DNA from 4 places in the Glutamicibacter sp. NPDC087344 genome. Region 4 is predicted to be linked to each of the others. Evidence: riboswitches for the same ligand, from Rfam matches in the RefSeq annotation. Region 4 holds a riboswitch; each other region holds the start of a gene.
What was found. Region 4 has a riboswitch for S-adenosylmethionine ahead of ACIOWL_RS20500 (flavin reductase family protein). Riboswitches for the same ligand answer to the same signal wherever they lie in the genome.

Region 1 (7,464 bases), on a different contig from region 4:
TATCCGTAGTACGCCTTCATCTGCGCGATGGTCGCCGGGTCAGCTGCCGAATCCGAGTTCAAGAAGATGGTCACCGGATCGTTGGGAAGCGACTGTACCGCGATGAACACAACGGTGTAGGCCAGCCAGATCACCAGCAGGGCCTGGCCAACACGCTTGGCTATGTATCCGCCCATGGCAATAACTCCTAGTTTTCGCTCTTCCAGGCGCCCTGGAAGATTGGTGCGGTGCCGGAGGTGAATTCAACGTGCGCCGAGTCGCTGGCACCGTACACCTGGACTTCGTCCCAGAGCACCAGGGTCAGCGCCTTGTCCAGGACCAGTGCACGCTGTTCTTCCTCGATCAGTTTCAGGTGTTCTTCTTCGCTGGTGGCCGCCTGCTCCTTGGCGAAGAGCTCGTTCAGCTCTTCGTCGGAGTTCAGTGTCTGGGTGTTGTTGGCCGGCGCGTAGACCGGGCCGAGGCCGCCAAGGGCGAACTGCCGGGTACCGAAGAACTCAATCTGGTCGTCAACCAGCGCATTCACCAGGAAGGTATTGTCGGCAGCGCGGTTGACCAGCTTCACGCCGAGGTCGCGCCACTGCTGCTCGATCAATTCGAATGCCGGCTTGATGACAACGGAGTTGTTCGAGCTGGCAACGGTGATTTCCAGCTTCTCTCCGTCTTTTTCGCGCACGCCGTCCGCCCCTACGGTCCAGCCCGCTTCGTCGAGCAGCTGCTTGGATTTCTCCGGGTTGTAGGCAAGATCTGCGGACAAATCAACAAATCCCGGCGCCTTGTGGTTCAAGATCGATCCGGCAATGACGTAGCTGTCCGAAAGCACGGTGTCCTTGATGGCCTGACGGTCGATTCCGACCTGGAGTGCTTGGCGAACCTTCGGGTCGGCAAGCTTGCCGGAGCCGATACGCACCGCTGCCTGGTTGGTTGTCAGGTCAACACCCTGAGCGGCGAATACCTGGCCGCCGTTGGCGGTGAGCACCTGCTCATCAACCGGCTGCAGGCCGCGGACCAGGTCGACCTGGCCTGACTGGGCGGCGCCGGCGCGGCTGGCAACTTCTGGCAGGTACTTGACCACGAGGGAATCAAGGTAGGCATCCCCCTGATTCGCTGCGGTTTCCGGGGCCCAGGCGTAGTCGTCACGGCTGGTGAAAACAACTTCTTCGTCCGGCTTTTCCGACTCGAAAACAAACGGTCCGGATCCGACGATCTTTGCAATCGCCGACTGTCCGGCGTTGTCCAGCTTCAACGTTGCCGGGGAAACCAGGCCGGCGGTGACCGAGGAGGTGGCACGCAGGAAGTTGGCGTCCGGACGCTTGAGCGTCACCTTGACCTGGTTATCGCCTACAACTTCAGCCGACTTGTATGCGCTGAAGTCCACGTTTGGTGCGATCTGAGCGGATTCGATGCCCAGACCCAGTGCATCAAGGTTAAGCTTGACCGCCTGCGCATCCAGTGCGGTGCCGTCAGAGAAGGTCACTCCGTCACGAATGGTGAAGGTGAACTCGGTCTGCTCGGTGTTTGCCTCAAAATCGTCGGCAATCCAGCCCACGAGCTTGCCGGACTCAACGTCATAGTAGGTCAGGCGGTCCAGGACCGAATTCAGCACGTTGGCCTTCTCGTAGAAACGAGCGGCCTGGGTCTGCCAGTTATTGATCGGGGTAACTTCGGCAAAGGTGAAGGTGCCGCCCTCTACCGGTTCACCGGCCGCCGCCGGCGAACCTTCTGCTGGGGTAGCAGAATCTGCATTGCCACCGCAGGCGGTCAGGGTTAGTCCCAATACGGCGGCCAGGGCCGCTGCTTTCAAGCTCAGGTGCGAAATACGCATCTTCGTGTGTTCCTCTCGGTATGTGACCCGAGGATTACGCATGAATACTCAACGATCCTTTGTTGAGGATCTGCGGGAAGGCATAGCTCCGCCCGCGAAGGACCGTTGTGGAATCTAGCAATCTCCATCGGTCCTGGCCTTAGCACCGCTCCCTGCTTCGGGTGGTTGCTGCGACGTCTGCGAGCCAGGTCTCTCAGTCGCTCTGGATGGTGTGGTGTTCGGCTAACCTGCCGAACAATTCAAGTGTGCAACCCATTGCGGGTGCCAGCCAAGCGTTACGTAAAGTCCGCGTCATGAAGTCATATTCCAAGCGATAACACGCCGTCATCACGTCACACTAGGTGTCACAGTTCGTCACAAGTCGTTTTGTGTCGCACTGAAGATTTTTCCCTTGCGCTAGTGGCTATCGATAGTCCTTAATGACCCGACTTTAAAGAAGACAGTCTCCAACACCAGTTCACAGAGAGTGGGTGCTGCGTCACAAACGCAAAAGTGAAGTTGAGTCCGCAAGCCACGGAAACCGGCAATTCGCTCTCGAAGACTATGCTCAGGTGACCCTGGACCAAGGGCGCATCGACTACCCCCGAATGCTCCTGCAAGTTATGGATCAGAAAATCGCTCGGTCAGCTTTCGGACATCAACCGCCCTACGGACCGCCCCGCGGTCCACGGCGTCCAGAGCTCGGGGAATCAGATTAGCCGTTGGCCTCCACCGAATGGGAGGCATTCGAGTATCCACGGATTCCCATAGGTGCCTGACCAAAAGAGGGACGACCTGATTCGTATGATTAACTAATCCCTACTACTTCCAATTTATCTTCGTCCCGAAAGTGCAGCTGTGTCCCACGAGCCTCTAAGTTTGCGTGAACGCAATCGTCAGCGCACTCGCACTGACATCCTCGTGGCAATGTCGCTGCTGCTCGGTCAGAAGTCCTTTGACAGCATCACCATTGAAGAGGTCGCTAAACACGCGGGGGTATCCCGTGGAACCGTTTATACGTATTTCCCTGATGGGCATGAGCAGCTGGTTCGTGAAGCCTACACTCGAATTGGCAACCTGCTAGATGCCGATGGTTCGGCACGCCGCGACCAGCAAGTTGGTGCCACGGCACGAATCATCGCTTTAGCTACTGCGCTGGTGGACATTGCGTCAACCCCGGAAGGTCGCTTTTACGCGCGCATCGGCACGGCCACGTTCGGCCCGCTCAGTGGCGTGACCGGTCAGGCCTCATCGCACTTCAAACAGATGCTGCTTGAAGATCTTCGTCAGGCACGCAACGACGGAACTCTGCCGGCCGACGCACCCGTTGAAGAAATCGCAGTTTTGGTCTCCGGGGCGCTGCGTGAAATTGCCTCCGTGACCGCGGAGCACCCAGAGCAGGCCGATGGTCTGCTGCGGGCCTTGCGACGCACCTGCAATGCACTGTTAACTGAAGCGAATTAACACTGTCGAAGAGCCAGGGCTACTCCGCGCCCAAGTCCGTCGCCATGCGCACGACCAGCGGAACGATTTCAGCGATCAAGAACTGGGCGGTCGCAGTTTCGGGGCGCGTCGCGGCCCATCCCAGGTAAGTGAAACCCCGCGCGAGCAAAAAGAGATCAAGCAATTGCTCTTCGTGTTGGCTCAGGTCCCGCTCGGTTCGGTACCCGCGTAACAAGGCTTCTCGGTAATCCGGGTACAACTCGTTCTCCACAAAGAAAAACAGCACGGTGGACAGGTCGAAGAGATACCATCCATCACCAAAATCATCGAAATCGATCACAACAAATTCATCGCCGGAAACCAAAACGTTTTCAGGGGTGAAGTCTGCGTGGATCACGCCGTAGACCGATGGCTCGGTCCCAAAAGCCTTGAACTGATCCCGCATGATTTCCCGTGCCCGCTGCAGCTGCCCTGTCGCGCCGGCATCTAGACCCGGCGCGCTGAGCGCGTCTCCCCACAGAGCGTCCGGACCAATAATCGCCTCGCAATCCCAAGGGACTCGGGGAAACTTTCCGGCCCCACCAAGACGTTCGGCAACATTATGCATGCGCGCCGCCAGCGCCCCCATGGTTTCAAAGTGCTCCGGCAACAACGGGCTCGCCTCTTCGGCTCCCTCGGTTTGGCCAAGCTGCCGGGAGTTTTCCAACCACCGCTGGGCATCAACAATCACTTCAGTTTCACCATCGCTGACGGTCACTGCACGGTGACCGTTTGCCGCTTCCACCAGGTGCACGACGGGGAAGCCCTCCCGAGACAGGAGATCGATGAAGTCAGACTCGGCCTTAACTTCTTCATGCGTTCGATAGCCCGGTCGGTGCAATCGCAGGGCAATGGAACCATCGGGAGTCTCCGCGCGAAACACGGTGTTTTCCCGCATTTTGACGAACTGAAGGTCAACGGTTTCCGGATCGTAGCCAAACTCCACGAGAGCAAGACGAGCAAGAACTACCGAATTTTCCCTAGTCAATAACACTTTAGACTCCTTTTTATTAGAATTCCTGAACACATTGTTCAAAAATTACTCACCGTGTACGATATTAGCTAAAGAGATCAGGATCACACAAGGACAAATAATGCAGCATTCAACTCAAAACGCCACCCCGGATCTTATTGCTCGTCGCAAAGCCGTGCTTGGAACCCACTCCCCCATGTTTTACAACGATCCGTTGGAACTGGTCAGTGGCAAAGGTGTGTGGCTACGCGCGGTCAATGGCCGACGTTTTCTCGACGCCTACAACAACGTGCCCCATGTTGGCCACGCCCACCCGGCTATCGCCAACGCGGTTTCGCAGCAGATGCGCAAGCTCTCCCTGAACACCCGCTACGTCAATAATCGCGTGGTCGACTACGCCGAAGCGCTGCTCGCAACGCTGCATCCAGACCTGGATCGAGTCTCCTTTGGCAACAGCGGTTCCGAAGCCAATGAGCTCGCCATCCGCCTCGCCAGATTCCGCAGCGGGAACACCGGACTGATTTTCAGCGACTACAGCTATCACGGCACCACACTCACGCTCGCGCAGGCCACTACAGGGCTGGCCACCAGCGAACCCATGGGTGAAAACGTGCGCACCATCCGCATCCCCGACGCGACCGGCCTCACGGAGCAGGAAGCCCAGCAACTGCTCGCCGAGGCACTCTCCGAGGTTGATACCGCGATCGCCTCCCTGCAAGAAGCGGGATTCGGTGTCGCCGCAACACTTTTTGATCCGTTGTTCTCCACCGAGGGACTGGTCAAGGTGCCACCGGGATACGTTGAGGGTCTGATCCAGCGTGTCCGGCAGGCCGGCGGACTCTACATTGCCGACGAGGTCCAATCCGGTTTCGGACGCGTCGGCAGATTCATGTGGGGGCACGAACTCTTCAACGTCACCCCGGACATTGTCACCATGGGCAAACCCATGGGCAACGGGCATCCCATCGGTGCCACCATCATGGGTCACGATCTTCTTGAAGACTTCGGCGCAGCCAACATGTTCTTTAATACCTTTGCCGGCAACCCGGTCTCCTCCGCGGCCGGGCATGCGGTCCTTGACGTCATGGCAGATGAAGGCCTGCGCGAACGCGCCACCGCCACCGGGGCCTTCCTCAAGAGTGAACTCACTCGCGAGCTGGCGGGAATCAGCCGCTTTGATGAGATACGCGGCGATGGCTTGTTCGCCGGCATGCGCTTCACCGACCCAGACACCGGGGAGGCGGACCCAACCACCGCCAAGCAGGTGGTGGAGGAAATGTACCACCAGGGTGTGCTCATCAGCCGTGTTGGGCGAAACGATGAAGTGCTCAAGATCCGCCCACCGCTGGCCTTCGAAGAACAGCATGCAGAAATCCTGATCAAAAAGCTGACAAAAATCATTCGGTCACTCTGAATGACCCCGCTGTTGCGCTTGAGTGCCTGCGCATTGTCATTGCGTGCACACCTCACGGTGAAGCCTTAAAACTTGGGTATGTGATGTGCTTCACTCTTTAGTAATTGAAGTCCTTGTGACCTTATAGCAAAGGAAGTCCCATGTCATCGTCTTCCAATGGACTGGCCAAAAACAAACTTGGCGTCGGTTCAATCGTCTTTTTGGTGCTCGCCGCGGTGGCACCCATGACCGTGCTGGTTGTTGTTCTCCCGCTGGCTATCGCCCTGGGCAACGGCGGCGGTATCCCCGTTGCCATCCTGCTGGTGGCGCTGGCGCTCCTGTTCTTCTCTGTAGGTTATGCACAAATCACCAAGGAACTGACCAACGCCGGCGGCTTCTACGCCATCGCAGTCAAGGGCCTTGGCAAAATCGCCGGCCTGATCACCGGCTTGATTGCCACCATTGGATACAACGCCTTCGTGGCTGGGGCTTTGGGAACCATCGGCTTTTTTGCCGGCATGGTCGCGGTGCCGGAATTGACCGGCGGAGCGGTCACCCTGGACTGGTTCTGGACCGGACTGGTGTTGTTTGTGGTGGTGTTCTTCCTGGCCCGCTCGGGTATTCACGTCAGTGCAGTGGTTCTCGGAGTCGCGCTGGTACTCGAAATCATCATGGTGTTCTCCTTTGGCATCGCGGTACTGGTTCGCACCGGCTTTGACGCAGCGATCTTCACGCCCGGAGTGATTACCGGAGGTTCATTGTGGATTGGCTTGCTGCTGGCGGCCACCGCGTTCATCGGGTTTGAAGCGACCTCCCTGTTCGGGGAGGAAGCCAAGAACCCGCAGCGCACCATCCCGCGGGCCACCTACACGGCCATTGTTGTTATCGGCCTCATGCACGCCTTCGCCGCCTGGGCGATCGTCAGCGCGGTGGGTGTGCAGCAGGCACAAGACAACGCCCTAGAGCACCTGGACGCCGGTGACATGTCGCTCGTTCTGATCAGCGATTACCTGGGCCCAGCTGGCCTGGTGATTGCCTTGATCCTCGTGGTGGTCAGCCTCTTCGCCGCCCAGTTGGCGTTCCACAATTCGGCCGGCCGTTACCTGTTCTCCCTGGGGCGTGCCCACGTCTTGCCTCACTGGCTGGCCAAAACCAACGACAAGGGCGTTCCCCAGCGTGCGCTGCTGGTGAACCTGATTTTCGGCCTTGCCATCGCGGCGGTTTTCCGCATCGTCTTCCCCGAAATTCCAGCCATCGCCACACTGGTTCCGGTGGGGCTCGGTTTTGCGACCCTGTCCATCATCATTGTGCAGGCAATCGCCGCACTGGCCGTGGTCTGCTACTTCCGCAAAAAACGTGACCCACGCTGGATTCGCACCTTTGTAGCTCCGGGCCTCGGTTTCATTGCCCTGGCGGTCTTCAGCATCATGGCCATTGTGAACTTCGGAATCGTTGCAGGTTCGGACGAGCCATACGTGCTGGCCCTGCCGTGGATCTTGGTGGCGGCCGTGGTGGGAGGCATCTTCTACGGCCTGTACCTGAAGTCCAACAAGCCAGAGGTCTACAACAACCTGTCCAATGACCTCGAAAAGTTCGACGAGGCGCTTGACGCCGAAACTTCTACCCACAGCGGCAAGGAATAGTGATGTCCGCAGACTCTGCCGTACTGAAATTACCGCAGCGTGTTGTGATTACCGGAGGCGCCACGGGGATCGGGTTGGCCTGCGCCAGGCTCTTTGCCAATCAGGGCAGCCACGTCGGCCTGATTTCCCGCTCCCACACCCGGTTGCAACAGGCCGCGACGCGGCTTCGCGG
Region 2 (7,464 bases), on a different contig from region 4:
ACGGTGCGGGTTAACGAATCATCCAGCCTGGCGTTGAGCTCCTGGCGCTCGTACACATAGATCGCCGCCCCAGAGGTGGCCAGGGCGAAGCCGACCAAAAGGATCATGGAGCCCAGCACCCGGGCGCGAATGGAAACCCGGCGCCGGGGTTGGCCCTTAGTCGTCATCGTCGTCGCCATCATCATCCCAGTCGTCGTCATCATCGTCATCGTCGACGGTGACCGGCGGCCGTGGGGGAAGAGGTTTCACCGGCCCCTGGGTAGGTTTAGGCGAGATGGTTTTGCTGGGGGTCGGTGTGGGGGTTTTCGATGCTTTAGCTGAGCTGGATGCGGAGGGGCTTTCAGACGGCGAAGCGCTCTCCGAGGCGCTGGCAGAATCTGTGGGGGTGCTGCTTTCACTCGGTGAAGTCGTGGCCTGGGCGGGGTCGCTGCTGGGGTCGGGGAAACCGGTATCACCCCCGGGCAACTCGGATTGATGGACCACAATGCCCGGTCCCAGATCGCGTTGTGATGGCCCGGAGACCAACTGAGCCAGCGCTGCGATGCCTACCCCAAGGACGGATAGGGCCGCAACGATGCCGACAATCCGTAGTACTGCACGTTTACCCATACATTCATTCTCGTCTTTTTAGATGAGATGAAGATGAGAACTTGGCGTTGCTGATTTTGCAGGCGGCCCCCAAAATACGGTGCTCGCCTTCCGGCGCTCGAAGAAAATATCAGGTCAATGACGGTTCCCAGGGCGGTGCGCGAGGATTGAGCGCACCAGCATGGGGTGCGAAGCGCCAGCTGATCGGCACCAAAAATTTGGCCCGTGTTTACCCTGGGCTGGCTTAACGCAGGTGCTCAAAAATGATATTGGTTTGTGTTGACGAAAACGTCCGGTTGGCCCCCAGATGGGTGGCGACAAATCCACGCAGCTCATCGATGGAACGGGTCGCGACCCGCACCAGCAGGTCGGGGGTTCCGCCGAGCACAAAAACGTCGCGGACCGGGCCCAAAGCCGCCAAGGCCTTGGCGGCCGGCAGCATCCGATCCCTGGCCTGCGGGGCAACGATAATCGAAATCATCGCATTGACAGAAACACCCAGCAGCTTTTCGTTGATGCGGGCCTCGTAACCTTCAATCACCCCTCGGGTGCGCAGTGCCTTCACGCGGCCCAAGCAGGTTGAGGGCGCAAGTCCCACTCGCTGGGCCAAAATATTGTTCGCCAACCTGGCATCTGCGCTCAACTCGCCCAGGATGGCAAGGTCCACCTCGTCAACCTGAACAGAATTCGCCGCACCGGCGCCCATGTCCGTCCATCCTGAACTCTGCACGATTCTTCTCCCTAATCCTTTAGAAAAATTCGAGATTCACCAAACATTACCGATACTGATTCTACGATGGAAGGAGCATGGACGGCTTGAAGGAAGGGACTCACAGCGTGCAGTCGATACACACCCGCGAACACTTGGCACAGCGCGATGCGCAGGACACGCTGCGAGAATTCAAGGAGCGTTTTTCACTTCCAGAGTCGGTGATCTATCTGGATGGGAACTCCTTGGGCGCACTGCCTCGTGGTGCCGCCGAACGCGCCGCCGAGGTGGTGAACGCCGAATGGGGCCAGGGCTTGATCCGGTCGTGGAACGAGGCCGGCTGGTTTGACCTGCCACTGAAACTTGGCGACAAACTGGGGCAGCTGCTGGGAGCCAATCCCCAGGAAACCGCCATTACCGACACCACCAGCCTGAACCTGTTTAAGGCCCTGGCCTCAGCGTTGCGCACACAAAAAGCCGACTCCCCGCACCGTCGGGTCATCATCACCGAACGGGACAACTTCCCCACCGATATCTATATCGCCCAGGGGCTCACCGATCTGGTGAATTCGTTGTCCCAGGAAATCGGCGTGCCCTACGAGGTGAGGCTGATTGACGACGAGGCTTCGCTGCGCGCGGCACTCGATGAGGACACCGCCGTCCTGGCGCTCTCCCACGTGAACTACCGGACCGGTTCCATGTGGGACATGGCTGAGATCACCGCCGCCGCCCATGACGCAGGAGCCCTTGTGGTGTGGGACCTGGCTCACGCGGCCGGTGCCGTCCCGGTGGACCTGAATGGCGCGAACGCAGACTACGCGGTCGGGTGCACCTATAAATACCTCAACGGGGGACCCGGCTCCCCGGCCTTCATCTGGGTTAATGCCCGCCACCATGACCGGTTCTGGCAGCCACTGTCCGGTTGGTGGTCCCACAACGCGCCGTTCGCCATGGAGGAAAGCTACACCCCGGCCAAGGACGTGCGCCGGTTTATGTGCGGCACCCAACCGGTGACATCCCTGGCCATGATCGAGGTGGGCCTGGATATCGCGTTGGAAGCCGACATGGCCGCGGTGCGGGCGACCTCGCTGGAGCTGACCGACCTGTTGATTGAGCTGGTGGAAACCCACTGCGCAGAATTCGGGTTTGAACTGGTCACCCCGCGCGAGCATGCCCAGCGCGGAAGCCACGTGAGTTTCCGCCACAAACACGGTTACGAAATCATGGCCGCCCTGATTGCCCGGGGCGTGATCGGTGACTACCGCGAACCCGAGGTGCTGCGTTTTGGCATCACCCCGCTGTACATCTCGCGCACCGATATCTGGGATGCGGTGCAGATCCTGCGTGAGATTCTGCACACCAACGCCTGGCAACGCGAAGAGTACTCCCTGCGAAACGCCGTGACCTAGGCGCAATCTGCCAAACCCCGGATCTTCAACGGAAATCCGGGGTTTTGGCTCCCGAGTACGCTTAGTGGCGGCGTGTGTGCAGATTCCACGCGCCGCCTAGGCACGTCGTAGGGAGTAGCAGTGGCGCAACAGCCGGTTGGAACCGGGAGGCCAAGCACCGGCCTGAAGAAGTCGCTTTCTCCAGCGCAGATGGCCATGATCGCTTTGGGCAGCGCCATCGGCACCGGGCTCTTTGCCGGGAGCAAGCTTGCCATCGCGATGGCAGGTCCCTCGGTGATCCTCAGCTATGTGCTCGGCGGGGTGATTGCGCTGCTGGTCATGGGAGCGCTTGCCGAAATGACCGTCAAGCAACCGGTGGCTGGCTCATTCGGGGTGTATGCCGAAAAATATCTTGGCCGTTACGCCGGCTACCTGACCAAGTATATGTACTGGTCCGCATTGATTTTCGCGGTTGGCACGGAAGTCAGCGCCATCGGGGAGTACATGCAGTTCTGGTTCCCGCAGGTTCCCGGGCTGCTCTGGGTGCTGCTTTTTTCTGCCGCCCTGCTGGCGGTGAACTTTTCCAGCGTGAGGGTCTTCGGAACCACCGAGTACTGGTTCTCCGCGATCAAGGTGTTCGCGGTCATCGCGTTTATCATCATCGCCGCCTGGTTGGTTTTCCATGATCCGCACGACGGTTTCGGATTCGCCAACTACACCGTTGACTCGGGCTTTTTCGCTCATGGCCTTTCGAGGACCTGGAGCGCGGTGATCGTCGCGATCTTCTCCTACATGGGAATCGAAGCGATCTCCATTGCCGCCGCGGAGGCGCACAACCCTCAGCTCGCGGTACGCAAGGCGTTTAAAGTGTCGTTCCTGCGGTTGTTGCTGTTTTACGTTTTGACCATGGCTCTGATCCTGGCCATTGCCCCCACCAGCGAGCTGGTAGCCGGCGGGTCGCCCTTTGTGACCGTGATGAACCAGGTGGGTATTCCTTTCGCCGCATCGGTGCTGAATTTTGTGCTGATCATCGCCGCGTTATCCGCCATGAACGCCCAGCTGTACGCGGCGACCCGGATGCTGCATTCGCTGGCCGCGGCCGGACACGCACCGAAACTGGCCCAGCGCACCAGCCGCGCCGGCGCCCCGGTGCACGCAGTCTGGATGTCCGGCGGAGGAATCGCCGTGGCGGCCCTCGCCGTTGGCCTGGCGCCCGAAAGCGGGTTCGGGTTGATGATGTCCCTAGCCACCTTCGGCGCGCTGGCCACCTGGCTGATGATCCTGTTAACCCACGTCGAATTCCGCCGCCAGATCAGCGCTGAGCAGGGCACCTTGAACTTCAGGCTGCCGGGCTACCCGGCAGCCTCCGTCCTCGGCGCGGTATTGCTTGGCGGGCTGCTGCTCACTACGCTGTTTGTCCCGGAATTCAAGTTCACTCTGATTTTCGGGGTTCCGTTTGTGCTGGTCATGTCGGCGTTGTATTGGCTGGTTTTCGCCCGCCGGTCCGACGTGGGCCGGAATTAGGCGCGCAGCCGGAAAAATGAGCTTCCCACCAGCTGGTGGGAGCCCGGAATCAAGGCGATCTTCAGTCCGGGATTGAACTGCCCTTGAACCTGGATTCCCGAATCCACCGCGGAGCTCAACTTCAACGGGTCAACCGGTTCAAGAATCCATTCGCGCGGCCCGGCGCCGATATGAAGCAGCCCGGTTCCGCTGTCGAATTGCAGCCAGGCGCTGATCCAGTCGTTGGCGAAGCGGGGCAGCGGATTGATCAGGTTCGAGGTTTCGAGGGAACCTGCATATGTGGTGTTGTGCATGGGAACACACCTTTGCAACTTGTTGTCCTTGCCCGAAACACCTGGTGTGCCACGGGCCGCTTCGTCATCCGAGCCACCCGCCGTACAACTGTGTGGGGTTGGCGCCTGATCGGTCGGAGCCTTGCCAAGAACCCTTGTGGATTCCCAGCGATCAGATCTCGTGAAGCTGTCTTCATGGTATAAAACGATGCCGACAGGATGGAAGAGTTCTGCCCGCAAGGTGTATCGATGCTTCACAAAGATTCGCCGGGCGACACGGCACGTCATCTTCCACGGAGCCCGGAGGGCTAAAATCATAGGTGGCCTGCCGTTGGCAGGCCGAAGAATTTAGCGAGGGGCGAGCGTGGCCAAACTGTATTTCCGCTACGGGGCAATGAACTCGGGCAAGTCGACGAGTTTGCTGCAGGCCGCATTCAACTATGAGGAGCGCGGGCAACGGATCTTGTTGGCCAAACCCGGAGTGGATACCAAGGGGGACAGCTCGATTGTGTCCCGGCTCGGCCTGAGCCGAGCCGTGGACCTGATTGTGGGTCCCATGGATAACCTCCGTGAGCAGTTCGCCACGCTGGCCTCCGGCGATGACCCGCAGGCGCTGGTTCCGCACATTGACGCACCACCGGTGGCCTGCCTGCTGGTGGATGAAGCCCAGTTCTTGAGCCGTGAACAGGCTGATGACCTCTTGCGGATTGCGGTCCTTGATAACGTGCCGGTGCTTGCCTACGGTATCCGCACCGATTTCCGGACCCATGCGTTTCCGGGGTCGGCCCGGTTGATGGAGTTGGCTCACTCGCTGGAGGAGCTGAAAACCATCTGCCGGTGCGGGCGCAAGGCAATGTTTAATACCCGTCGCGTCGGGCAACAGGTGGTGTTTGACGGGAACCAGGTGGCAATCGACGGTGAAGACGTCTGGTACGAATCGTTGTGCGCCGCCTGTTATCTGGAACTATCCGGCGGAAAACTCGGTTAGCCTAAACGCTCAGCGGATTCCGGGAACAGCAGCCCGGCGACGGCCCGCTGCAGACCCCAATCGAACCCGTCGCTTTCCGATGAATTCACGTCCAGCTGGATCAGGTTCTGGCGGTAGGCCACCGAACCCAACACATGATTCAACAGCAACTGCTGGCCGAAGCGCGCCTGGTCTTCGCCCAGCCCGGCCTGCTGCAACAAGGCACGCAACTGCAGCACCGGCTCCAAGGATTCAACCTGCATGGCGCTGGCAACCTCAATCACCTCGGGGCTGTCCTGGATAGGCAGCAGTGCCAGGTACAGTTTGCGCATCAACTGCAGCACCGCCTCGCTGGGCGTGGCGAAGTCATCGGCCCGGACGGATAATGCGGGGGTGTTCAGCAGTTTCGCGGCTACCTGAGCCAGCAGCTCCTGCTTGTTTTTGACGTGCCAATACAGGGCACCCACCTGGACATCAAGTTCCTTGGCCAGGCGACGCATCGACAAATCAGCCAATCCGAACTGTTGCAGGATGTCGACCGCGGTATCCACGACCGTTAACTGAGTCAATGCCATGCCTCAAGTCTAGACGCACGGCATTAACTCAGGGCGCGGCGACTAGGCGTCAACCAGCTGATTTTCCGCGGTGTTACGTGGTGCCGGTGCGTGGTGGCCGAGTTGCCGGGCCAAACGCTGGATCAGCGGGCCCAGCTGGGTGTCTGCCGTCTGCGAGTGCTCTGGGTGCCACTGCACCCCGGTGAGCTTGGCGGTGTGGTGAACCACCGCTTCAATCACCCCATCAGCGGACCTGGCCACAATCTGAAGTCCGTCCCCAAGCGAGTCGATGGCTTGGTGATGGGTGCACTGGTGCGCGGAGAGGGCGGACAGGTCCACTGCCAACTCGTCGTCAACCACACTGACATGGGTCTGGGCGAACGGATCGGTTCCCTCGCCGCGGTGGGCCAGCGCAGGGTCAAGGTCCTGTATCAGGGTTCCACCCAGCGCAACGTTGATCAGCTGCAGTCCGCGGCAGATCCCCAGAAGGGGAGTATCCGTGGCGATCGCGTGGTGGATGGCCGCGATCTGGGTGCGGTCTGCCTGCGGCTCGTGGGAACCGGAACCCGGATAGGAAAGTGGTCCGTTGTATAGCTGCGGGTCAACATCCTCGCCACCCATGATGATCACCGCGTCCGAACGATCAACGATCTGCTGAAGCTGTTCCAAACTGAGCTGCCAGGAAGAGATCAGTTCCGGGAGGTGCCCGGTCTGATGAATCTGGGTGAGGGTATTGGTATTAAGCTCATCCAGTTCGAGCTGGAAGCCGGGGTTGTGCTCGCGGGTGTCGCGAATATGTAGAACGGCAATCTTCAACGGTTCCAAAACACACTCCAATTAGCCTGGGACCGCCCCGGCGGCTTGTGCCAGGGCGGAAAATTCGTGGGTTACCTGATCAGTGTAGGGTGGCACGATTTCCCGGCTGGGTCCTAAATGTTTCACCAGTATTTCACGGATCTCTTATATAGTTTTTCGCTAATAATCGCATTCTGGCGTGTATGAATCTGTCCTCAAAAATACGCCTGGCGGGAGTGTGTGGCAATAATATTTCCGACTGGGACACGCAATTTACACAGATTTCACGACACCGATATCTGGACCAAATGACGAAACATTCTGTTTCCTTGCAGAAACAGAAACGAAAGCACCGCGGAACCTTGCCTCGATAGTTTGAAGTCACTCGCAAACAAACTCTTCGAAAGGGGTCCCGTCATGGAAGCTGCTGACATGGCTTGGCTACTGGCGGCATTCGCCATGGTTCTGCTGATGTTTCCGGGACTGGCAATGCTGTATGGCGGCATGCTCAACGGACGCAACGTACTGAACATGATGCTGATGGTGCTCAGCTCTCTGGCTGTCACCGGCGTTGTTTATGTTGTTGTTGGTCACGGGCTAGTGCTCGGCGACTCCGTAGGCGGTCTGGGGTTGATCGGAAATCCCCTGGAGTTCTCCTTCTTCACCG
Region 3 (7,464 bases), on a different contig from region 4:
GCATCTCCAGCTTGGCGCTCGGAGCGTTTCCTTCATCCACGAGGGAAGGATCCAATGCCAGCTGACGCAGCAGGGTCAGCGACTGGAGGATCTTGAAGCGGTTGGAATCCACGTCATCATCCACCAGACCCAAAATTTCCTGCCGGACCCGCTGGAAACGACGGTCATAAGCCTTGCGGTGCGCCGGGTCCAGCTCAACTTCCAACACCTGCTCGGTTTTGGCTGGAAGCTCCGGGACCACCTGTTCCTTGGTACGGCGCAGCAAAAATGGACGCAGGCGTTTTTTCAGGCGCTCCAGGCGTTCGGTATCCCCGTCAGAGATCTGCTTCTGATAGTTGTCTTTGAACGCCTTCTGTCCGCCAAGCAGTCCGGGCGCGGCCAAAGAGACCAGCGTCCACAACTCCATCAGGTTGTTTTCCATGGGTGTGCCGGTCACCACCAGCTTGCACGGGACCGACAGCTGGCGAGCCTGTTTGTAGCCCTTGGAGGTGTGGTTTTTCAGCTGCTGAGCCTCATCAAGGATCATGACCGTGAATCCGGCTTGCTCAAACTCTTCAAAAGACAAACGGAAGATGGTGTAGCTGGTGACCACCAGCTGCGCATCCTCGATCTGATCCAGAACGTTCTGGCCAGATTTTTTGGCCGTCGAGGTAATAGATTGAACCCGCATTTCAGGCGCGAAACGGTGAGCCTCATTCACCCAGTTACCCACCACGGAGGTTGGGGCGAGCACCAAAAACTTTTGATCCGGATTTTCGATTCGCGCCTGTTCCAGGGCAGCCAACAACTGCACGGTTTTACCCAAACCCATATCATCGGCAAGCACGCCGCCTAGGGAATGGGTGCGCAGGAAGTTGAGCCAGGAAAGTCCCTGCTCCTGGTACGGGCGCAGCTCGGCTTTAAACGACGAGGGAAGTTCGACCTTCTCCAGCTGTTCCCCGTTGGTCAGTCCTGCCACGGCTTCAAGCCACTGGTTTTCCTGGGCTTCGATAATTCCCAGATTCACCAGTTCCTGCCACCAGTCGATACTCAACTTGTGGATGCGGATGCTGTTGCCCGACACAGAGCCAAGTTCGCCGGCTTCATGAACCAGCTGGCGCAACTGGTGGAATTCCGGCCCGTCAATGGGAATCACGGTCATGTCTTCAAGAACCAAGTACTCGTCTCCCAGCGTGAGTGCCGAGAGAAGGTCAGCGAACGGGACCTTCAGCCCATTGATGGAGACCTCCACCGAGAGGTCAAACCAGTCGCCGGTGCTCTCCCCCGCCTCGATGCTCACCGTGGCTGGTTCTGAATTCAGGGTGTAGTTCGGTACCTCGTCATTTCCCAGCACGTGAATGTCTGGGTGCTCTTCCAGCAGCGGGAGCAGGTACATGATGAATTCGATGGCTTGGGACTTGGTGAGGTTTTGTTCTGGAAAGACCCCGCTCTTGGTCGGCCGGCCCAAAGGCTCATCCCCACCGAGCTTGTCCTGCACTGAAGTGATAATTTCGTGCTCGACCGACTTCTGGCGTGGAGCTTTAGAACCGTAGTACCAGGCGAACCGAAGGTTCATTCCGGACTCGGTGTCAATCATCTGCAACTGGAGTACCGGCCGCGGGACCTCAGGCACCTTGTAGCTATTATCGGCGCTCCGCACCGGCGCGACCTGGCGCAAAGAATCGAGGTACTCCGTTTCGAAGTCTTCAATGTCAGAGGTTGGAACCAGCATGGCTCCCATGCTGAGAAAGTCCCGAATTTCGTGTGCCACGGCGTCCTCGAGTGGAGCCATTGACAGGTCTTTAGCTTTTTCCAGTGGTTTGTCGGAGTACACCACCAGGGAGGGAGGGCTGCCCAAAGCAATCACGTGATCGGCCTCGCCGTGTGGCCCGCGGAAAACACTTTCAATCGTCAACCCGCTCTCGCCACGTCGCAGGTCGAGGAAGGCCGAGCCCTTGAGCTCGGACAAGGAAACCACGTTTCGGTTGTTGGAGTTTCCGTTGACAACCTGAACTCCTGATTCAAGGATCACCTCAAAGGCTTCACGCAGATCCTTGCCCGGCAGCCTATTCAGGCTGACCCACTCGGACGTGTCCCAGACGTGCCCGTACTGGTCGTGCTGTGCGCGTTCGCTGAGCATCACCAGTTCATTGACCGCGCGGCGCTGCGCCTTGGGGAACCGGTCATCAAACATCAGCCCACGCCATGACACCCCGGTTTGCACCCAGGGGCTGCGCGCCCCCTTGCGTGCCGGACGCGCGTTGAGGTGAAGGGTGGGCCGGCCGTAGCTGGTGCCGGCAGTCACCTTCAGGATCAGGCCGAGCGGTTGCTCTTCAATGTCTTCCTCGACGTCATTGTCCCTGGGTCCGGAGGGCAATATTCGTTTGAGTGTGCGGGCCCACTGGGGGGCGGGTTGAGCTTTCCAGGTGTTTTCCGGCTTCACCTCGCTAGAGACGGTAAAACCTCCACCGCTGATTTGTGTTGCCGCCACCAGCATTGCGGCGACGTGCTCACAGGAGTACTCCTCCGGGTGCTCTTCGCAACGGCTGCTGAAGCTGATGTTGGTTCCCTCGATAGACAGCTGCACTATCACCAAAGAGCCTGCGACCCAGCCGGAGATAAAAGAGAGTCCCGGAGTATTGCGTCGTTCGTTGATGGCAACCTGCCCCGCGTTGGCAAGCCGCCAACCTTCGGTAAATTCCGAATCGGTGACCAGGGTCTGTGCGGCAACGGGGGTCAGCTGATATTCCATACACACAACTTCACGGGTAGAGGTCCGCTCCATAACATCGCGGAAATTCACATCCATTCTATCGAGGGAACCGACAGTTCGCCGTGTGACGAATCGTGAAGTTGGCTATTTACCCAGCATGCCGAGAACCGGTAGAAAAGTAACTACTGAATCACGAGTTCCAATCGAATAAGCCCTGGCTGATTGGACGGCAACCCTCTTCGCGTCATTGTGCGGGGTGCTCCAGGTGATGATTCGACGGACCTGAAAGACAGGTTCGTAAGCGATGGCGCCCCTTGCGCCAGAAAGGGGATTTATTCCTCATGTCTAACGCAGCTTCCACTCTTTCCATAGCCGAAGATCGTTCCGCACGCCTGCAGCAGGCCGGTACCGGTTGGGGTGAACGAATCTCAGCAACCGCAGATAATGCCAAACTGACATTCACGGTGCAGGGTGAAGGTTTTGGTTCGGTGGCCAGCAACATCGTTGCCGGGAAGCACACCTTTACCGTGGATGAGCCAGCGGCTTTGGGTGGAGACGACGTTGCCGCCAGCCCTGTTGAATACGCGCTGGGCGCCTTGATCTCATGCCAAGTGGTTGTCTACCGCCTCTACGCCGAGCAGCTGAACATCCAGGTTGACGACGTGAAGATTGTAGCCGAGGGCCACCTTGATGTGCGCGGCCTCTTTGGCATCGATAAAACCGTGCGTCCGGGCTTCACCTCGGTTGATCTCGACGTGCAGATCACCGGCCCGGAGACGGCCGAGCGTTATGACGAACTGCGCCAGGCTGTTGACGCCCACTGCCCGGTCTTGGACTTGTTCGCCAACCCGGTTCCGGTCACCACCGCTGTCACTCTGACCCCGGCGAACTAAAGCTTTCAGCTTCTGCCTCACACCAGGCATCAATGCAATAAAAACCCGGGTGGGCTCTCTTCCCCATGATGAGAGCCCGCCCGGGCGCATTTCCGTGCTCACCGCCCCAACGGCGAGACACGAAACCTTTGGTTAGCGCTTCTCTTCGATGGTGATGCTCCACCCGTCGAAGTTCGCTGCAGTCACGTCAAGGAAATAGGTGCCTGCCGACTTGTGCAGCGCGGTTTCTTCTTCCACCGGCCCGTCAAGCATGACTTCTGGGAGTCCGCCGTCCTTCATCAGGTCGGTTCCCTCGGTCAAGAGGTAGATGGCTCCAATGGCCATGTCTTCGCCACCGGTGAAGCTGTAGGTCATCCGCGCCTCGGCACCGGTCAGTTCAAACACCTTGCTGGACTTGTCGGTTTTGCCGTCAAGGACAATCACTTCCTGCCACGAGGTTTCAGCCTTTTCTTCCTTGGCTGCTGGCTCCTCTTTGGCTTCGGCCGGCGCTGCCTTGCTTTCGGTTTCGCTACCGGTAGCTGGCAACTCAATGGCCGAGGACGACGACGCACCGTCAAAGCCTGCAGTACTCGCGTTGACCATACCGCCGATTCCGCCAATTACCACCAGCACAATGCTGATGATCCAGGCCACCACCTTGTGTTTGGCATAGCCTTCCAGCGGGCGGCGGAACTTGTCCGTCATGCCGCCACTGAGGATGATAATCAGGTCGATCAGGGCCCACAGGCCCAGACCGCCGAAGGTGAACAGTTTCAGCAGGCCGGTACCCACCTTGCCCAGGTAAAAGCGGTCAACGCCGAGGGCGCCCAAGAACAGGGACAGCAACCAGGTTGTCAAGAACGACTTGGGTGGCAGGTACGGAGCAGGGTGCTGAGCCATAGGCGCAGGCTGCATATTGTTGTAGCTCATGATGATTCCTTTGATTTGTGATGATCAATGACGGTATGCGCGCCACTGGGTGTTATTGCTTGACCCAGGTACCGCAGCGCACCGATTCGAAGTCTTGGCCCTTTGAGACAGTCACCGTGGGACGGCCGCCGCCGGGGATGCCGTTGTTGATGATGTCGTCCCCATTGGTCCCGGACTTGAGCACGGCCCAATAGCAGTTGCTGCCTACCGCTTCCTTGGCCCGGTAGGTCCCGGCCTTGATGTCGGTGCCCACCGTCCAGATGCCGTCGCTGACGGAGTTCGCTTCCTGCTCAGCTTCAACGGTGCCAACGGCCTTTTCACGGGCCAGCACCGCAGCTTCGGCTCCGTCAAGCTCTTCGTCGCGTTCATCCAGCGTGGCGGAACGGGAATCAAGGTCTTTGCCCTGTTGCTCCAGCTCGGCCTCTCGGTCCGCAAGACCTGATTTCAGCTCGGTGAGCTCCGCACTGAGCTCGTCACGTTCGGCGAATACTGCCGTGGTGGTGTCCGAGAGCGCCAGATATTCTTCGGATTCCTTGGGATCCGGGATATTCATCCCCCAGAAGACCCCGCCTCCCAAGGCTCCAATGACTAGGACCGAACCCAAGACAAGTCCCCAACGCTTTTTCTTGGTTTTCGGTTCTGCTGGCAGTTCTTCTGGCACCGGGTTCAGTGGCTTGAGCGTACTCATCAGTTTTTCGCCCCTTCAATCAGGATGTTGATTCCGCTGTCCGGGTGGTAAGACCAGCTGGCCTGCAATCCGTCCCAGGTATCTCTTTGGGTTCCGTCCAATGCGCGAGTCCGGCTCATCTTCTGCTGAGTAACCTCGGGGACTCCGAGCTCGTCTAGCATGCACAGGTAGGAAAAGTAGTTGCTGGTTCCAGAGTCAAAGGAGTCCTCGCCCTTGGTGTCCAGCTCAATCGCGGCGCCTCCGTCCATGACGGTGTAGCCTTCGGCATCCATGCTGCAGTTTTCCACGGCCTGGTCAATGACCTTCTGGCTCATGGCCGAGCTGCTCACTCCCCCGCCAGAGGCCGTGACCCCGATCAGCAAGCCTAGAACGGTGCCGGCTGCAAGACCTGCCGAAGCTGGAATGATCCACGACTTCTTGGGACGCTTGCTCAGCATTTCCGGCGGGACGTAAGGTCCCTGCAACTGCGGTTCCACTAGGGCCTCCTGGTGCGAGTGAGTGATGATGTGGACGAAAACGTACCTGCCAGGAGTCGAAATCCGAGGGGGGGTGTTTTCGTCGCGAAACCAGCATGCAACACGACTTCGACATTTTGATACTAACTTGCTGATAATGGGGGTTATCAGCTCATGCGGTTGTCATCTGAAGGCGTTTTATTAGGATTGAGTCATACCGTTCGCGCGTTCCAAAGGAGGCTGTCATGCAGGCACAGGATTTGCTGTCGCTGTCAGACATTGCGCGTCTCGCCCAGGTACAGCGACCGGTAGTCACCATGTGGCGTTCACGCAGTCGCGGGACCGAGACGCCCTTTCCCGAGCCGGCGCATACCACCGGCTCGCAAGACCTCTTCAGGTCAGAAGAGATTGTTTCCTGGTTGCAAGCTACCGGACGCGGCAACAACCCGGAGTTTGATGCAGACGCGGCGGCGTTCTCCAACATTGCACGAGATAACTTCCACCCGGTCACCGCGCTGCTGGTACTCCAGCAGCTCTGGGGCCGGCCATTCCAGGGCCTCAGCGCTGAAGACCTGCTCGATGCGGCCGATGAAATTGACCCGGATGATGAGTTCCTCTATTCGGAACTTGAAGCGACCACCGACCAGTTGGAGTTCCTAGCGGCTTACGTTGATAAGCTCATCGATGCCTCTTATGGGGCACTGCCAGCATTCGAATCACTCGTGACCGACCGATTCCGTGCCAACGAAATCTCGATAAGCCGCACCGCTATCTCTACCGAAGCCCGCCAGCTCGTCGCTCGCTGCGCACTTGAACTAGCGGGCAATGAATTGCTTTTCCATGAAGCCACTCATGGCGGCAGCGACCTGATCCATGAACTCTCACGGTCGCTAAATGAATCTACCGCGGCAATCATCCAGCAACCAGTTGTTTCCGAAATCTCAAGCCCAGCAGATCGGATGACCCTGCGCCGGCTCAAGATGCTTGCCACCGCGAACGATTCATTGAGCATCAGCAAGCCGTTCGGCGGAAACCAGCCGGTCGTGCACCTGGCGCAGTTCCCTTCTCCAGAAGTTTCCTCTACGGATCCCGAAGAGATATTACAAGGAATTGACGACCTTGTTTTGGAGCTTGGTCCAACTCAGGGAGCAGTCATCATTGCGCCGGCAGATGTGTTGATTGACACGATGTCCTCCAAGAAATTGACCAGCATTCGTGGCTCAATCCTTCGTATGGGACGAATTCGAGCCGCCGTTCGACTTCCCCAAGGCCATCTCCTCTATAGGCCGCGCACGGCCTTGGCGCTTTGGGTCATCGGTCCGACCGTAGAGGAAATCCCACTGGCGGAACGCCGCATCATGCTGGCAAACCTCAGCGATCTTGAGTTGGATGAAAATGTCATCTCGGATTTCGCCACAGATGTTGGCGCAAGCCTGATCGGTGATGAGGCGTTACGTACCCGTGCATTCAGGTTTGCCCAATGGGCTCGCACCAGCGTTGTCATTGCGTCCACTGGAAGCTTGATTCCAAGCAAAAAGACTACTCACCCCTCGCGAGTAACCGATTCTTCGGATCTAGCTAAACGGCAGGTTGAGCTGGAACTGGCCCTTGATCATTTGATTTCGGCGGCGTCACGACCACAGCTGAAGATTGAACTTCAGGCACGCAGTGTCAACGACCCGACTTCCCAGCACTTACGCTCGGCGACAACTCCTCTAGGAGACTTGGTGCACCAGGGCACCGTCCGCCTCATCTCGGGTACCCGTTTCACAAAACTTTCGTTAGGCGATGCCAAGCACGAAGGCATCAAAGTCTGGAACCCCACTG
Region 4 (7,464 bases):
TGTTGTGTGGATACTGCTGACCGCAATCGCTCCAATTGCCTGGGGATCCAACTATTTTGTGACCCGAGAATTCCTTCCGCAGGACAATGTGTTGTGGGGATCTGTCTACAGGGCCTTGCCGGCGGGGCTTATGCTCCTGGCGGTGTCTCGCCGTTTGCCAACCGGTGGTTGGTGGTGGAAGTCGGTGATACTCGGGGCCGTAAACGTGGGCGCGTTCTTTGTGTTGGTCTATGCTGCGGCTCAACTGCTGCCCGCCAGCGTAGCTTCCACGGTGATGGCCATGTCTGCCGCGACGCTGATGATTCTTGCGTGGCCAATCGTGAAAGAAAAACCTGCGGTTCTGCCCCTTGCTGGTGCACTTGTTGGATTCCTGGGAGTGGGATTGATGGTGTTTGACCACGGTTCGGCCGTCAATTTTCTGGGTATCGCTTGCTCGTTGCTCGCCATGCTTTTGTCCAGCATCGGCGCGTTGCTGACGAAAAAATGGGCGGTGCATCAGCGGCCCTTGGATCTCACCGCGTGGCAGTTGACGGCCGGCGGGCTGATGCTGATACCTGTGGCAACCGTGTTCGAAGGTCCTCCTTCCGCGTTGGATCACTCTGGATTCTGGGCTTCGGTTTATGTCTGCGTGGTGGCCACCGCGATTGCGTTTTTTGTGTGGTTTCAGGGACTGAAACACCTGTCAGCGGCAACCGTAGGGCTCATTGGTCTGCTTAATCCGGTCACGGGAGTACTTACCGGCACCCTGCTGGCTGCGGAGACTTTTGGTGCTCAACAGCTGGTGGGTGTCGTTTTGGTTCTGTTCGGAGTTGTTTGTGGATTCGGCAGACTACCTGGCAGGAGCGGCTCAAGGAGAGCCCTCAAGGTGCCCCGGGGCTTGAGCAAGACGAGCGGTGTCGATTGCCAAATGTAGTTCTCGGCGAGGCGCTTCGGCGGGACATGCCGCATATCTGGCCGTCCGAGACCCGCTGCCGGCGCTGAATACCGAGCTTCGGTTCTGAAGCGGGGTTGGGATCTCAAAATTGTTGCAACCTTTTGCAACTCTTTTATATTGTGACCCACGTCATACTCTGGATTCAACGCGGTGCCGCATCAGCTGCACCTCCCCAAGTTCCAGAAAGAAATGAAGTGATGACGATGGCTGAGAACTCCCCGGAAGTCCAGGCTCAATCATGGCTGGCCACGCTGCAACAGGCCCTGGCTGCAAGGGATGCCGCCGCCGCGGCGCAGCTGTTCGGCGAAGAGTGCTACTGGCGCGACCTGACCGCATTGACCTGGAATTTGCACACCGCCGAAGGTCGTGACGGCATCCAGTCGCTGCTGCTCGGTATCGATTCGGGTGCGTGGCCACGCAATCTGCAGGTCACCAGCGCCGCGGACGCAGATGGTGTTATCGAAGCCTGGTACACCTTCGAAAATGACGCGGTACAGGGCAAGGGCCTGTTCCGGCTGCGTGACGGGTTGGGCTGGACCATGCTCTCGACCGCTCAGAATCTGCGTGACTTCCCGGAGCCATCGGGACCACGCCGTGCGCTGGGAGCCGATCACGGTTCTGCCATGGTCTCGGAAAACTGGTTGGACCGGCGCAAGCAGACCCAAGAGTCCTTGGGCATCACCGAACAGCCCTATGTGCTGATCATCGGCGGCGGGCAGGGCGGCATTGGCCTCGGCGCGCGCCTGAAGCGTCTGGGGGTGCCGGCGCTGATCATAGACAAACATCCCAAGCCCGGAGACCAATGGCGTTCGCGGTACCATTCCCTGGCCCTGCATGACCCGGTCTGGTACGACCATATGCCGTACATCGAGTTCCCGGACCACTGGCCGGTATTCACCCCGAAAGACAAGATGGGCGACTGGCTTGAGTGCTACACCAAACTCATGGAACTGGATTATTGGTCCCTGACCGAGGCGGTCAGCGCACGCAAAGACCCGGAATCAGAAGGCTGGATCGTTGAGGTGACCCGCGAGGGCGAACCGATGACCCTGCGCCCCACCCACCTGGTGATGGCGACCGGGATGTCCGGAATCCCCAATCTCCCCAGCTACCCGGGTCAGGAGATCTTCGCCGGGGAGCAGAACCACTCCTCGACCCACCCAGGAGGCGAAGCCTATCGCGGCAAGAATGTGGTGGTGATCGGGGCAAACAATTCAGCCCACGACATCTGCGCCGATCTGGTGCACAACGGCGCCAAACCGGTGATGGTCCAGCGTTCCAGCACCCACATTGTCCGTTCTGAATCACTGATGAAAACCGTGCTGGGCCCGCTGTACTCGGAGGAGGCGCTGGCCAACGGGATCGACCACAACACCGCCGACCTGATCTTTGCCTCGATCCCCTACAAAGTACTGCCCGAGTTCCACAAACCAGCCTTCGCCCAGATCCGGAAGGACGACGAACAGTTCTACCAGTCGCTCACCGACGCGGGATTCGACCTGGACTTCGGCGACGATGATTCGGGCTTGTTCCTGAAATACCTGCGCCGCGGTTCGGGATACTACATCAACATTGGAGCCTCGGAACTGGTAGCCGACGGGTCCATCGCGCTGGCCAAGGGCGAGGTCTCGCACCTCACCGAGCATTCCGTGGTGTTGGCCGACGGCACCGAACTGGCTGCCGACGCGGTGGTTTACGCGACCGGCTACGGGTCCATGAACGGTTGGGCGGCCAAACTCATCTCCCAGGAAGTCGCCGACGAGGTAGGCAAATGCTGGGGACTGGGCTCGGGAACCACCAAGGACCCCGGGCCGTGGGAAGGGGAGCTGCGCAACATGTGGAAACCGACCCGGGTCAAGAATCTGTGGTTCCACGGCGGCAACCTGCACCAGTCCCGCCACTACTCCAAGTACTTGGGAATCCAGCTCAAGGCCCGCTATGAGGGGCTGGAAACCCCGGTCTACGCGCTCGCCGAAAGCTTTCATACGCTCTGACGCGCAAGACGCGTCTGAGAGGGCTGCGGCCCGCCTGATAACACACCGCGACCGGGCGGGCCGAGTCTTTGGCTGGTCGGCTGGTCCAGGACAAGGGCGCTTGGTTTGCGCGCCGAGCCACCCTTGTCCTGGACCAAGCGGTTGTAAATGCCGGTCCAGTCAGTTTCCAGTCGGTGCGTGGTGGTCGGCCGGATCGGGCGGCCGGCTATCGGCAAATGGAAACAGGGCTGAAACCCCAACACGAACATCAGCTAATTCAAAGGGCTAACGAATAATTGAACGATTGTGACACCATGGCTCCCTGGCAAGTCGAATGAATCCTTGAGTATTGAGATTTAAGAAGCGAAATATTTGACCGTTCGGCGTAATCACCAATATTGTTCTAACCAGAATCAAGAGCGTCAGCTATAAGCCCTGGCTTGCTGGCCGGCAACCCTCTCAACGGTAGTGGGGTGCTCCAGGTGAGGATTCGGTCCCGCGCAAGACTGCGTGGCACAAATACCGCACATCGAGTGCGCCGGCATCGGTTTTGTGTAGGAGAAATTCCGCACGATTCCCGGGCCAGCGTTCGGTGGGCACGACCCGAAGGAATCGAGCCATGTCATTAAACCAGGATCTTGACCCACTGACCTTGCGCAAGGTTTTCGCTCAGCACCCATCAGGTATTGCCGCTCTCTGCGCGGTGATTGACGGCGAAAAAACCGGCATCATTGCTTCCTCATTCACCGTTGGAGTTTCGCTCGAACCAGCACTGGTGATGTTTGCGGTGCAGAAGACTTCCAACACCTGGCCGAAGCTTCGCCAGGCGGGGCGCATTGGTGTTTCGGTGCTCAGTGAACGCAATGACGGTGTCTGCGTCCAGATCGCCTCCAAGCACGGCGACCGTTTTGCCGGTGTGGCAACTCGCGACACCGAAGAGGGCGCGCTCTTTATCGAAGAATCCACCCTGTGGCTGGAAACCTCAATCTACAACGAAGTCGAAGCCGGAGACCACTGGGTCGTTTTCCTCGAAGTCCATGGTCATGACGTCGCAAAACACTCTCCGCAGATTTTCCACGATTCACGATTTCACTCATTGCCAGTGCCCGAACTCGTATAACTGAACCAACTCAACGCTGCGGCACGAAGGGACCCCCTTCGTGCCGCAGCGTTTTAATTGCCGTTCGGGAATCAGTCCTGTGAGGGCTCGGGTCTTCACCGCGGCCGGTTTGTAGCGTAATGATGACACAAGGTCTATCCACAATTTTGTCCACAGTCTTGTGGATAGCCTGTTGATGAGGGTTGATAACTCCCAAAAAGTACCATGAATACGGGAATTTGACTGTTGATAACCAGTTTTAGGCCCGCGGGGAGTGGAAAAAATTAACTTGCTATCCACAACTGTGCAAAGGTAAACGCACTAGTCAAAGACTACTTGTTGATTATTAAGTGGGGTAATCCACAGGGTTGTCCCCATGTAGTGAACAGGCGAATCCACAGGTGAGGGTGGATTATCCACATAATCTGTGGATATCAGGGTTTACCTCTGTTAATAACCCACCTAGTGTTGGCACTGGGAACGACTATCCACAAGAGCATTGGGTCTAACTGTCGGTTGGTGCTGACATGATAGGCAGTTGCCGTGGTGGCATGAATGGTTTCCCAGCGGGTACATAGGGGATGGAAGTGTCTGTAATGAGTGCAGAGCCGATCTACGAAGAGCGCGAATCAGATGCGGGGCGCAAGCCGCCGCAGGACATCGAAGCGGAAATGTCTGTTCTTGGCGGCATGATGCTCTCCAAGGACGCGATCGCCGATGTCGTCGAGGTACTTCGCGGCACCGACTTCTATCGCCCGGCCCACGAGGCAATCTATGAAGCAGTGATCGACCTTTATGGTCGTGGTGAACCCGCAGATGCCGTGACGGTGGCCGACCTGTTGACCAAACGCAGCGAGATCTCGCGCGTTGGCGGCGCAGCCTACCTGCACAACCTCATCCAGCAGGTGCCGACCGCTGCAAACGCTGGGTACTATGCCGAGATCGTGCGCGAACGCGCTGTGCTGCGACGGCTTGTTGACGCTGGGACGCGCATTGTCCAGATGGGTTATTCTCCCGACGGCGAGGTTGACGCCATCGTAAATGAGGCGCAGGCCGAGGTCTACAAGGTTGCTGAAACCCGCAGCAGCGAAGACTACGTCCGCCTGTCCGAAATTATCGAAGGCACCGTTGATGAAATCGAGAACGCCGCCAACGCGGGCGATGGCATCACCGGTGTTCCCACCGGCTTCTACGAATTCGATGAGCTGACCCAGGGCCTGAAGGGCGGCCAGATGATCATCATCGCGGCCCGACCCGCGGTAGGTAAGTCGACCTTCGCGCTGGACTTCGCCCGTTCGGCGGCCATCAAAAACAATATGGCTACCGTCTTTTTCTCCTTGGAAATGGGCCGCAACGAAATTGCCATGCGCCTGTTGTCCGCCGAAGCCTCCATCCAGTTGCAGGACCTGCGCAAGGGCTCGGTTGAAGATGCGCAGTGGACCAAAATTGCCACAACCATGGGCCGGCTGAATGAAGCCCCGCTGTTCATCGATGATTCGCCGAACATGTCGATGATGGAAATTCGCGCCAAGTGCCGCCGCCTGAAGCAGCGTAACGAGTTGCGGATGATCATCTTGGACTACCTGCAGCTGATGAGCTCGGGCAAGCGTGTGGAATCCCGCCAGCAGGAAGTTTCCGAGTTCTCGCGTAACCTCAAGCTGTTGGCCAAGGAGCTCGATGTTCCGCTGATCGCCTTGTCGCAGCTGAACCGTGGCTCCGAACAGCGCCAGGACAAGAAGCCAATGGTCTCCGACCTTCGTGAATCTGGCTCGATCGAGCAGGACGCGGATATGGTGATCCTGTTGCACCGCGATGATGTGTACGACAAAGAAAATCGTCCGGGCGAAGCTGACGTGATCATCGCTAAGCACCGTGCCGGTCCCACCAAAACCATCACCGTGGCGTTCCAAGGCCATTATTCGCGCTTCAGCAATATGTCCTCCGAGGGGTAGTTCCCTGCGGTGAGCGACCGGCACCTGCCGTGGCCAGTGATTTCTTGGGCCTCTGTAGGTGCCGGCCCTATTTCTGGCGGCTTTCGAATTTGTGACGGATGTTAATGTCACTGTCGATCGGTTGACCGACCCAAAATGGCTAGGGTCGTACACTCACCGGTTGAACATAGTCTGTAGTTGCCCATGGAATTCGAGGATGTCCAACCGAGAACCGTGCATGACAGCGTTTGCATGGTGTTGGGTGACTGGCGGTGCGGTTCGTCCGTGGCAGAGGTTTAACGGTCGGTCATCAGGTACGAGGCAAGGTCCAGGTTCTGCTCCATAGCCGTAACGCATTGGAAGCTGCCAGAGATTATGCGTCCAGAACTGCTTCTTCGAACAAAACAATACCGTGGTTTCAAAACGCTGCTGATAGGAATTACAGAGTCACCACTGAAACAGAAGCGCCGTTGGCAAACCCCAGATAGCATGGCGCACGGTTGGTTCGTCCATGGGGTTCTACAGCTTTAGAGAGCAGGGTGTGTCCGCTCCCCGGTCAATGGTTGTATGTATGTCACCGCCGAGTCCAAACCAGGTAACGTTCGAGGAGAACATAAAAGGCACTAACAAAACCAGAACGGCAGATGGGAATCATTTCATGTCAGTCTGGGTGTGCACACCCGCTGCCGCTGCTTATCAGTCCATTGCCTAACAGATCCAGTATTCGGAACATGGTTAGTGCCGGTTGCTACCGCGCAGGTCGGGCTGGATGCCATGGACCGACGCAGTTTGACCTGTTGCAAAGACTGTTTGATGGAAGCTGAAGGACACTTTCAAGGAGTGAAATAAAATTGTTTCCGTAAGCACAATAAAAAATCGCTACGTATATTAATGATTGCGCGGAATATGGTGATCGAAAGTGCGTATTGGAAGGATAGTGGTTTGTAATCTGCGAAGGAGTACAAATCCGTCTAATCCTTGAAAACTTCGACTTGCCAGGTGGATCCATGTCGCAGTTAGAGTATTTTTTAAGTATCGAAAACCTAATTAATCCATGGTTTTCGACGCTCCTGGTGCATCGAAGGTCTTGATCTTGACATTCATTTATCTTCAGGAGTCCGGCGTAGGTTTGTAGAAAGCGGTAGCGAGATGAAAATGATGAAAATGTTTATAGAACCACTCTTAGCCTGGGTGAGTTGCGAGTTGTGATCAAGAGTGCATGTGGCAAGGGAGACATCGCGCCATTGAACTACGATGTATTGGACGAGCGACCCGACCTTGGAATTCTGATTGAACGCAAAAAATTCATGAGTGGGCTTGCGGCAGTTCAGGTTATCGCGAACGATGAAGTGGATCAACGGTTGGTGGCTATTAACGCTCTAGGAGATTCAGGGTTTTCGATTGCAATGAATGGACTTCAGAACTCCGCAAATTTCGGACTATCTAAAAAACTGGCCGCTGAAATCATAGATGCATTACATTCGGCTGATAGCGATTTGGAAGAAATTGGATAATCCTTGAAGTTTT

Region 1: another riboswitch for S-adenosylmethionine. It lies ahead of ACIOWL_RS11640 (ABC transporter substrate-binding protein); the one in region 4 lies ahead of ACIOWL_RS20500 (flavin reductase family protein).
Region 2: another riboswitch for S-adenosylmethionine. It lies ahead of ACIOWL_RS18270 (hypothetical protein); the one in region 4 lies ahead of ACIOWL_RS20500 (flavin reductase family protein).
Region 3: another riboswitch for S-adenosylmethionine. It lies ahead of ACIOWL_RS07820 (OsmC family protein); the one in region 4 lies ahead of ACIOWL_RS20500 (flavin reductase family protein).

The regions. Positions count from the first base shown of each region.
Region 1 covers NZ_JBIUXY010000005.1:342,578-350,041, forward strand. Annotated here, with positions in the region: gene ACIOWL_RS11635 (ABC transporter permease) at 1-176, opposite strand, end outside; gene ACIOWL_RS11640 (ABC transporter substrate-binding protein) at 188-1,822, opposite strand; SAM riboswitch class I at 1,944-2,035, opposite strand; gene ACIOWL_RS11645 (TetR/AcrR family transcriptional regulator) at 2,681-3,265, shown strand; gene ACIOWL_RS11650 (phosphotransferase enzyme family protein) at 3,285-4,310, opposite strand; gene ACIOWL_RS11655 (aspartate aminotransferase family protein) at 4,378-5,670, shown strand; gene ACIOWL_RS11660 (APC family permease) at 5,811-7,292, shown strand; gene ACIOWL_RS11665 (SDR family NAD(P)-dependent oxidoreductase) at 7,295-7,464, shown strand, end outside.
Region 2 covers NZ_JBIUXY010000012.1:53,136-60,599, forward strand. Annotated here, with positions in the region: gene ACIOWL_RS18245 (sensor histidine kinase) at 1-167, opposite strand, end outside; gene ACIOWL_RS18250 (hypothetical protein) at 157-609, opposite strand; gene ACIOWL_RS18255 (Lrp/AsnC family transcriptional regulator) at 833-1,318, opposite strand; gene kynU (kynureninase) at 1,396-2,706, shown strand; gene ACIOWL_RS18265 (amino acid permease) at 2,827-4,209, shown strand; gene ACIOWL_RS18270 (hypothetical protein) at 4,206-4,502, opposite strand; SAM riboswitch class IV at 4,522-4,668, opposite strand; gene ACIOWL_RS18275 (thymidine kinase) at 4,846-5,469, shown strand; gene ACIOWL_RS18280 (TetR/AcrR family transcriptional regulator) at 5,466-6,023, opposite strand; gene ACIOWL_RS18285 (gamma-glutamyl-gamma-aminobutyrate hydrolase family protein) at 6,066-6,827, opposite strand; gene ACIOWL_RS18290 (ammonium transporter) at 7,215-7,464, shown strand, end outside.
Region 3 covers NZ_JBIUXY010000004.1:41,420-48,883, reverse strand. Annotated here, with positions in the region: gene ACIOWL_RS07825 (SNF2-related protein) at 1-2,731, opposite strand, end outside; SAM riboswitch class IV at 2,881-3,002, shown strand; gene ACIOWL_RS07820 (OsmC family protein) at 3,034-3,585, shown strand; gene ACIOWL_RS07815 (TM2 domain-containing protein) at 3,718-4,494, opposite strand; gene ACIOWL_RS07810 (hypothetical protein) at 4,547-5,182, opposite strand; gene ACIOWL_RS07805 (hypothetical protein) at 5,182-5,658, opposite strand; gene ACIOWL_RS07800 (hypothetical protein) at 5,883-7,464, shown strand, end outside.
Region 4 covers NZ_JBIUXY010000018.1:35,933-43,396, reverse strand. Annotated here, with positions in the region: gene ACIOWL_RS20510 (DMT family transporter) at 1-913, shown strand, start outside; gene ACIOWL_RS20505 (NAD(P)-binding domain-containing protein) at 1,138-2,928, shown strand; SAM riboswitch class IV at 3,319-3,435, shown strand; gene ACIOWL_RS20500 (flavin reductase family protein) at 3,527-4,027, shown strand; gene dnaB (replicative DNA helicase) at 4,603-5,958, shown strand; gene ACIOWL_RS20490 (hypothetical protein) at 7,182-7,451, shown strand.